3 regions of the Peribacillus sp. TH16 genome follow, and region 1 is predicted to be linked to each of the others. Evidence: riboswitches for the same ligand, from Rfam matches in the RefSeq annotation. Region 1 holds a riboswitch; each other region holds the start of a gene.

The links. Region 1 has a riboswitch for lysine ahead of dapA (4-hydroxy-tetrahydrodipicolinate synthase). Riboswitches for the same ligand answer to the same signal wherever they lie in the genome.
Region 2: linked by a shared signal. The riboswitch ahead of JFV29_RS25935 (amino acid permease) and the one ahead of dapA (4-hydroxy-tetrahydrodipicolinate synthase) in region 1 are both predicted to bind lysine.
Region 3: linked by a shared signal. The riboswitch ahead of JFV29_RS20630 (aspartate kinase) and the one ahead of dapA (4-hydroxy-tetrahydrodipicolinate synthase) in region 1 are both predicted to bind lysine.

The regions. Positions count from the first base shown of each region.
Region 1 is NZ_JAEKEM010000003.1:363,947-367,235, reverse strand. It holds gene JFV29_RS31060 (hypothetical protein) at 33-155, shown strand; gene JFV29_RS13050 (VOC family protein) at 450-839, opposite strand; gene dapA (4-hydroxy-tetrahydrodipicolinate synthase) at 1,230-2,114, opposite strand; lysine riboswitch at 2,253-2,431, opposite strand; gene JFV29_RS13040 (NUDIX hydrolase) at 3,050-3,289, shown strand, end outside.
Region 2 is NZ_JAEKEM010000009.1:2,443,866-2,447,154, reverse strand. It holds partial or broken gene JFV29_RS25940 (helix-turn-helix domain-containing protein) at 1-245, opposite strand, end outside; gene JFV29_RS25935 (amino acid permease) at 449-1,900, opposite strand; lysine riboswitch at 1,997-2,177, opposite strand; gene JFV29_RS25930 (LacI family DNA-binding transcriptional regulator) at 2,457-3,289, opposite strand, start outside.
Region 3 is NZ_JAEKEM010000009.1:1,359,441-1,362,729, reverse strand. It holds gene uvrC (excinuclease ABC subunit UvrC) at 1-1,591, shown strand, start outside; lysine riboswitch at 1,653-1,829, shown strand; gene JFV29_RS20630 (aspartate kinase) at 1,920-3,152, shown strand; gene JFV29_RS20625 (YslB family protein) at 3,215-3,289, opposite strand, start outside.

The sequences.
Region 1 (3,289 bases):
CCTTAAAAGATATCACAATTAGGAGGGATATTGTGAAAACGGAAGATGAAAAAACCTCAGATGGCTTAAATGAGATCTTTGAAATTATTAATGCTAAAGGTGATACAGGAGAACTAAAAGAAATCATCCAAAAATCAGATGAACAAATAATGTAGACAAATAAACTTTCTGCGTCTATCAAATCGTAAAAGCCTTTCTCCTAAATGAGAAGGGCTAATCTGTTAATCTTCAAACAATTCATCCATCAAGTCATTGATTTCTTTTCTTACTTTTCAGTGCCTTCTTTGGATCTGGTAATCTTATCACCATCAATAATCAGTATATCCCCAACCTTCTATATATTTTCGGTTTATGAAATTTGTCTACTCCTTAGATGTGAAGGGCTTTTAATATAATAAGGGTCACAGAAATGATCAAACTTTACTTATTTCATCTCATATTAAGTATCTTTAATCTTTTGCTCGTTCTACCAATTGTAGCAATTCACCATTAGGTCCATTGAATAAAATCATACGTCCACATTCAAGTGTTGGTTGTGGTTGAGGGGATAAAAATTCAATTCCTTTATTCCGGTAATGGTTAATTGCTATATTAATATCTTCTACTGTAAAAGAAAGGTGGTTAACGATTCCACTTTTGTTATACTTACCAATAGGTTCAATGTCTTTGATTAGTTCAATTTCCATACTAGGCTGTTCTTCCAAGTACAAAAATGCCATCTCTCTTGTTTTTGAAGATCCTCGAAGGCGAACCTTAAACCCAAACATATCTGAGTAGTATTGAATAGTATGATCCATATTAGTAACAATAATAGCTATATGTTCCATTTTTTTTATCATTTGTATTCTTCCTTTCAACATAAATAATAAATTTAAATAAATATACACCAACTTAGTAAACATTTATTTTGGTTTATCAAAGAATTAATGCGTTTACTATTTTTATTTATCTATCTATCATCTGTAAAAAGATAAAAACGAAGTGAAAGAAAAGGTAATTATGGAACTTAAGACCCGTTAGTAAAAAAATTAAAGGTAAGGTTTTTTCAACCTTACCCCTTAAAGATTGTCTTCCTATGGTGCAATATCTTCTAGAACCTTTTCACTAGTTTCAATCATTCGATATGCTATAAACGTACGGATGGCAGCTACGCAAGCAAAAAGAACAAAGACAGAATTAAGACCTTTAGCGCCAGTCTCGCTGAATGAATCATTATTTTATTTATTCAACTAAACAGCTTCTACGTTACTAGGTTGTAGAGCTATTTGTAGTGCTATTTTTTCTTCATTGTTTAAAGGGACCAATGGTAAGCGGACACCTCCAACATTTAATCCTCGCATATTTAATGCCGATTTTACCGGTGATGGGTTTGATGCAGCAAATAATGCTTTCATAATTGGAAGAAGGTTACGATGTGTAGAAGCAGCACCATGGACATCACCATTTTTAAAGCTATTGATCATTTCTTGCATTTCATTACCAATGATGTGTGAAGAAACCGAAACAATGCCTGTTCCACCGATAGCTAAAACAGGTAATGTTAACCCATCATCGCCGCTGTACAACGTAAAATCACTAGAGGATTTGCTTATGATTTGTGCCATGGCATCTAAGTCACCACTTGCTTCTTTTACTGCGACAATATTGTTAATCTTTGAGAGACTAACAATCGTCTCTACTGACATGTTTACAACACTTCGTCCTGGAATATTATAAAGCATTACCGGTAATGATGTTGATTGGGCAATCGCATTAAAGTGCTGAAATAATCCTTCTTGAGACGGCTTGTTATAGTATGGGGTGACGAGCATAATTCCATCGACTCCTGCTGCCTCTGCTTGTCTTGTTAAGCTAATCGAAGCTTTCGTGTTATTTGAGCCAGTTCCAGCTATAACTGGAACTCTTCCATCGACAACTTCCCCAACAAATTTGAATAAATCTACTTTTTCTTCTGCTGTTAATGTAGGCGACTCTCCAGTTGTACCAGCTATAACTAATCCATCAGAACCATTAGCAATTAAATAATTTACTAAAGTTCTCGTAGCATTAAAATCAACCTCATTATTATGATTAAACGGGGTAACCATTGCGGTTAAAACTTGGCCAAAATTCATAACTTCACACCCTTTAGTATAATTTTTTAAAAAAATTCAGAGGTGGTCAGGGCCATTCAGGAGTAAACGCAAAAAAGCAACAACGAGGATTCGCTGCTGCAGTAGAAACAATATTTAATAAAAAAAAATCGTTTCGGCGCGTAAGATAGCCCTCCATATAGTTTCCTATATGACAGTTCTGTATTTATTCAATAGCAGAACCAGCTTCAAGAACATGAGATTCTTTCCGCTTCGGCAAATTCCCCTTTCCACAATAGTCATAGGATCTCATTCTCCTCAAAATGTGTACTAATGGTCTTTGCTCCTCTATCCTCACTTCAAAAAGTATGAAGTAAGAAAATATTTAATTGACTGTAATATAACAGGAAATCCTTTCTATTGCAAGGCCAATTTAGAAATATTTTTTTAAGAATACATGGATAATCGATGGAAATGGCTAAGGTATTGGGGTGGATTCATCTATTATGTAAACTCAACAGATTAATAGTTTTATAAAACAAACTGTTTGAAAAGTTTTTCACCCTTTTATAGTCAGTTTTTACAATTGATATATCTTATAGAAGGAATTAGTATTTATCTTATGAATACCAAGAATAATGATCAAGGAGGGGGCACAACATGACTAATACAAAACTAACAAAGGAAAGAAAAGATATGAAAATCCGTGAAGTTTGGGAAGCAAGAAAACGAATCGCTTCAATTGTAAGTAGAACTCCATTGATTCTTTAAGCTGTATTGTGTAATCGGGCAACTTTACCAAAGAGTAAACGCTATCCAAAATGAGATTGAACTGATTTATAATTTGTTTGAGTTAGTTGTCCAATGGATCACTAAAAGGTGTTCAATGACAATAAAGATAATTAATTACAAATAAAGATGTTTAATTTACAATAGACTTGTTTAACTCTTAACTAATAAGAAAAGGAGTATTGAATTTGAATCGTGTTGATGTTGTGTACACACTTTTGTTTAACGAGGATACCAATAAGATTTTAGTGGTACTAAATAAAAAAAATAACACTTGGTCCTTACCAGGAGGAGCAGTTGAAGCAAATGAGACTCTAAAAGAAGCAGCCATCAGAGAAGTTAAAGAAGAAACGGGCTATGATGTGCAGGTAAACGATATTATTGCATTAAATGAAGCATTTATAAATGAAGATCATGTATATTTTATT
Region 2 (3,289 bases), on a different contig from region 1:
TTTCTTTAAGCTGGAAGTTCTTTGATTGTTGCGTATTTATTCAGAAAAGAACCTTTCCATTCATTAGAGGATAATTGGCTGTTCTGCTTCATTTCTTCACAAATATACCAGTAGGCATCTTTCTCCTTTTGTTTGCCTAGAAAGAAGTTATAGACAAAACGGGAGCAGCCGATCGTTTTATTGATTAGAGCTAGTTGTTCTTTAGTTGGATAGATTCGAAATTTATAAGCTTTGTTTACGACCATTGGTTTCACCCCCTTATAGTTATTATTAACCACAGAACGTATGTTTGCCAAAAGATTACTTTGGCTTATGCCAACCGCCATTCATCTCTCCTTACCGTTGGGCTCTCGCCCTTCACACGCTTGAAGAGGGAGTCTTCTGGTGGGAAATGATAAAAAAAGGACCTGATTCCTCTTGAAGAAGAAATCAGGTCCTTTTAAAACGCTTATTTTACTTTAAAATCACATTCCTCAAGTGGGATGATTTTAGTTTTATACTTAATTTTATAGCCGAACCATAGGGCGAAGAATAAGATCAGGCCAATGTAAGAAACAAACATGGAATTCCAATCAATCCCGCTGCTGCTGAAAGCTTGGTAGCCTTGTCCAATGATAATGAAAATACATAGGACGAGCGCGAAGATCGGTCCAGTTGGGAATCCTTTAGCAAGGTATGGTAAAGCATTCAAATCAAGACCTTGAGCTACATAGGCTTTGCGGAATCGATAGTGAGCAATCGCAATTCCAACCCATGTGACAAATCCAGCCATACCTGAAGCATTTAATAACCAAATATAAACTACACCGTCACCGAAAAATGAAGCTAAGAAAGCGAGGCAACCAACTAAAGAAGTCGCGATAAGAGCATTCACTGGTACCCCTCTTTTATCGAGCTTGCCAAGGAATTTCGGAGCTTTTCCGTCGCGGGCCAAATCCCATAGCATACGAGTTGAAGCATACATGCCGGAGTTACCAGCAGAGAGCACAGATGACAATATAACTGCGTTCATGACCGATGCCGCAAACGCAAGACCTGCGCGTTCAAATACAAGTGTAAATGGACTGACGGCAACATCTTCGCTTAATAAACGTGCATCTGTGAACGGAATAATCATTCCAATTACAAAAATCGCAAGGATATAGAATAAAAGGATGCGCCAAAAAACGGACTTGATCGCTTTAGGGATATTTTTCTCCGGATTCTCACTTTCGCCGGCTGTAACTCCAAGTAATTCTGTTCCTTGGAAAGAGAAACCTGCTGCCATGAATACTCCTAGAATTGTGAAGAAGCCTCCATTAAATGGACCTTCTCCCATGGTGAAATTAGAAAAACCAATTGGGTCATTTCCCCCCAGGATTCCGAAAATCATTAGAAATCCAGTGATTAAGAAGATGATAACGGTCACGATCTTGATTAAAGCAAACCAGAATTCAGCTTCGCCAAATCCTTTAACAGACATATAGTTAAAAAGAAACATAATAATTAACGCAACGGCACTCCAGATAATGGACGAGCTGTCCGGGAACCAGAATTTCATAATTAGGACAACGGCAGCCAGTTCAGCTGCAATTGTGATGGCCCAGTTATACCAATAGTTCCAGCCAATCGCGAAGCCGAAAGATGGGTCGACGAATTTGGATGCGTAGACACGGAACGAACCGGCTACTGGCATGAATGCTGCCATTTCTGCAAGACTTGTCATTAAGTAATAAACCATGAAGCCAATGGCTGCGTATGCTGCCAAAGCACCTCCAGGCCCAGCGGTATGGATGGCACCGCCACTTGCTAAAAATAAACCTGTTCCAATCGTTCCACCTAATGAAATCATCATTAAGTGACGTGCTTTCAGGCTCCTTTTCAACTCAGTGGGATTTGATGTTGTTTGTGAATTTGACAATTGATGTTACACTCCTTTTTATTGGAAGGGAACGATATATAAAAAAACAGCAGTCGAAAAAGATCGACGGCTGTTTATAATAAACCCGTTTATCCTTCCGAAGATAGCTCCCCACGTTAATAAAACGTGACAGTGGTGTTCCTATTCGGTAACACCGCCAGCCTAGATATACAAGGACCATATCTAAACTTCGGCAACTTATCCTTTCAAACGGAGTCGTCAATTTTCCTGAATCTCGTCCGTACTACTTTTATAAGCCGCAGCCTCTAACTCATCGGTAAATGAGGAAGTATTCAATTTTCTTATACTAAATATATAAATCGTTGCGTCAACTTCTAGTCAACCTATACGATTTCAATATAAAGTTCAAACAATTACTTCTATGTCAGCAGGTCATTGAGTAAACTTTACTATATTAAAATTATAAAATAATCTTATAGATAGCGCAATGATTATTTTTCAAGGTTATTTTTTCCTAGTTTTTAAATGTATCACTTGAATTTGGTGTTTAAATGTTTGTCATTTAAACATCTTTTATTTGGATAATTAAGATAATTCAAATAGTTTTTCGTTTCATAAGAGTATAATCTAATTTTACATGTCTGATAACTTCAGGATTTTCAAATAGATCAACAGCCATTTTGCCAATCCAATCAAGCGGTAAGGAAACGGTTGTGATATCGAGCATCTCACTGAGGCTATCATTATTAAAACCTAGAATGGCCACGTCTTCTGGTACTTTCATTCCGAATTTGTTGGCAGTAAGAATGAATCCGGACGCGCTGTCATCATTAGTAATGATGATAGCCTCTGGTTTATCTATCATAGAATTCCAATCTTGGAACAATTTTTCACCATCTTTGATGTGATAACTGCCTTCAAACAGCCATTCTTTTTTATTTAAAAGATGATACTTATTCATAATATCGTTAAACGCCTTTGTACGAAGGGAGCTGTTTCTGCTCTTTTTTCGCCCGAGGCTGTATCCAATTTTCTTATATCCTTTAGCAACCACGTATTCAAGTGCAGAGGAAAAAGCGGCATAGTGATCAATGCTTATGGACGATAATTCAGCCTGGGCTGTATCTTCACATAAGATAATTGGTCCATATTTTTGATAGTCCAAGAGGACTTTCATTTCTGAAATTCTTGAACAAACGATAATGCCATCGAGTTGCTTCATTTGTAACATATTCAATGCCTGAATTTCTTTTTCTCTTTCATATTGTGTTTGAAAGATGACTATATGATAGCCGATAGCATTGGCTTGTTTTGTAATTCCTTGCACGATTGCTCCGTAATAGGGGTGATTGGTGAAGGGAATGATGACGCCGATTAGATTCGTTTTGCCTTTTGAAAGATGAATGGCGTTGATATTTCTCGAATAGT
Region 3 (3,289 bases), on a different contig from region 1:
CGATTTTGAATACATCGTTACCTCGTCAAATATTGAGGCTCTCATTTTAGAGTTAAACTTAATCAAAAAACATGATCCAAAATATAATATCATGCTGAAGGATGACAAGACGTATCCATTCATCAAGTTGACTGCTGAACGGCATCCGCGTCTAATCATTACGAGAAAAGTCAAAAAAGATAAAGGTAAATATTTCGGTCCGTATCCGAATGCCTTTGCGGCCAATGAAACGAAAAAATTACTCGACCGCATCTATCCTCTTAGAAAATGCAATACCCTACCGGATCGCGTTTGTCTCTATTACCACCTCGGGCAGTGCCTGGCTCCATGTGTGTATGATGTAGAGGAACAGGAATATAAAAAAATGGTGGATGATATCAACCGATTTTTAAACGGCGGCCATACTGAGATAAAAAAAGAACTGACAGAAAAAATGTTAGAGGCATCAGAAGAGCTTGATTTCGAAAGGGCAAAGGAGTTCCGTGACAAAATTGCCCACATCGATATCACGATGGAGAAGCAAAAAATGATGACGACTGATTTTATCGACCGTGATGTATTTGGCTATGCCTATGATAAAGGCTGGATGTGTGTTCAGGTATTTTTTGTGCGACAAGGGAAATTGATAGAAAGGGATGTTTCCCTGTTTCCAGTGTATGATGAACCGGATCAGGAACTTCTTACATTCCTAGGTCAGTTTTACGAGATTACCAATCACTTTAAACCAAAGGAAATTTTGCTGCCAGAGTCAGTAGATGCGGAAATGGCTGAAGGGCTGCTTGGCGTGAAGACGATTCATCCAAAACGGGGATCGAAAAAGGATATGCTTAAATTGGCGAATAAAAATGCTGCCATAGCCCTTCAGGAAAAGTTTTCTTTGATTGAACGGGATGAAGCAAGAACGATCAATGCGGTGGAAAATCTTGGGGTGCAATTAGGCATCTATACCCCGCATCGGATCGAGGCTTTTGATAACTCGAACATTCAGGGCAGTGATCCGGTTTCCGCTTTAGTTGTGTTTATTGACGGTAAGCCGGAAAAAAGAGAGTATCGCAAATATAAAATCAAAACTGTCCAGGGACCCGATGACTATGAATCGATGCGTGAAGTTGTACGCAGAAGATATTCACGAGTTTTAAAAGAAGGGCTGCCACTTCCGGATTTAATCATTATTGATGGTGGAAAGGGTCATGTGGAGGCTGTTCGAGATATTTTAGAAAATGAACTGGGTCTTGATATTCCGCTTTCTGGTCTCATTAAGGATGAAAAGCACAGAACATCGCAATTGATGATTGGCAATCCGCTGGAACTGGTACCGCTTGATTCGCGTAGCCAGGAATTTTATCTGTTGCAAAGAATTCAGGACGAAGTGCATCGGTTTGCGATTACGTTTCATCGCCAGCTACGCGGGAAAAATGCGGTTCACTCGCAGCTTGATGATATACCTGGAGTCGGAGAAAAACGAAGAAAGCAATTGTTAAGGCATTTTGGTTCATTGAAAAAAATTAAAGAGGCATCGGTAGAACAAATTATAGAGGCAGGCATGCCAAAAGGAGTAGCTGAAGGAATCGTTAGAAAATTGCAAGAATAATCTTGCTACCTACATTTCTCTATGCTATGATAAGAAGGAATTTTCAACTAGACAACTTAAAAGTGCTGATAGAGGTGCGGAATTCAAGAGTAAAAACCTGGAGAAGTATGAGCTTCGATGAAAGGTTTTGAAAGGGGATAACGCCGAAGGAGGACAAGACTCATGCCTTGTTTTTCTGGTCTGACATTTAATAAATGGCGGATTGTCAGGGGGTATACCCTGGAGAGCTATCTCACTGTGTTTACTGTATTAAATACGTGATCACAGCAATGAGATATTTCTCATTGCTTTTTTTATTGCCTAAAAAAGATAAAGAGGGTGCATTAGGATGGCATTAATCGTTCAAAAATTTGGCGGGACATCCGTCGGTAGTGTCGAGAAAATCAAAAATGTTGCCAATCGAGTAATCGAGGAAGCAGAGAATGGGAATGAGGTAGTTGTCGTTGTTTCAGCTATGGGGAAAACAACAGATGAATTAGTTTACATGGCTCAAGATATTTCCAAAAATCCAAGCAAGAGGGAAATGGATATGTTATTGACGACTGGAGAGCAGGTCACGATTTCCCTGTTAACGATGGCTTTAATTGAAGCGGGGCGTGAAGCTATTTCTTTCACCGGCTGGCAGGCTGGCATGCAAACAGAATCCGTTCATGGGAATGCCCGGATTTTAAACATTGATGCTTCGAGAATTCAAGCTCAGCTTCAGGCAAAGAAAATTGTGGTCGTTGCAGGTTTCCAAGGGAATGATGCAAATGGAGAAATCACGACACTAGGGCGGGGCGGGTCTGATACGACTGCAGTGGCTATTGCTGCAGCATTAAATGCGGACCGATGTGATATTTATACCGATGTAACGGGTGTATTTACAACAGACCCACGTTACATAAAAGATGCTCGAAAACTGCAATCTATTTCTTACGATGAAATGCTAGAACTTGCCAATCTAGGGGCGGGTGTCCTTCATCCAAGAGCTGTTGAGTATGCGAAAAACCACCAGATTCCGCTTGAAGTCCGTTCGAGTATGGAGAAAGAAGCAGGAACTACCATTGAGGAGGAAGCAACTATGGAAGAAAATTTAATTGTACGCGGTATTGCTTTTGAAGACAGTATTACAAGGGTCACAGTGAATGGTTTGCCCCGATCACTAGGATCATTATCCACAATTTTCATGACACTTGCAAAAAACCGAATAAACGTTGACATTATTATCCAAAGCATGACAGCAGAGGATACAACAAACCTTTCTTTCTCCATAAAAAGTGAAGATACGGAAGCTGTTTTAAACGTGCTAGAAAAAAATAAAGACCAATTGGCATTCGATAGAATAGAAACGGAGGGCGGATTGGCCAAAGTGTCTATCGTCGGTTCAGGAATGGTATCTAATCCGGGAGTGGCTGCCGAAATGTTTGAAGTGATGGCTAACACAGGTATTCAAGTGAAAATGGTCAGCACATCTGAAATTAAAGTCTCAACTGTCGTCAATGAAAAGGAAATGGTGAAGGCAGTCGAAGCACTTCATGAAGCGTTTAAATTAGGACAGCATGCAAAAGTGCTTGTTTGATTGCTTGGAGTCTAATGAAAAACAGACTTCCGATAAAAAGGGTAAGTCTGTTTTTAGGCTCATTAGATTGGGTCTCTAGGATCCCATTGAATGGTAAATGTCACTTTTTTTGCACGGCGTTTGATTTCTTCTGTCGA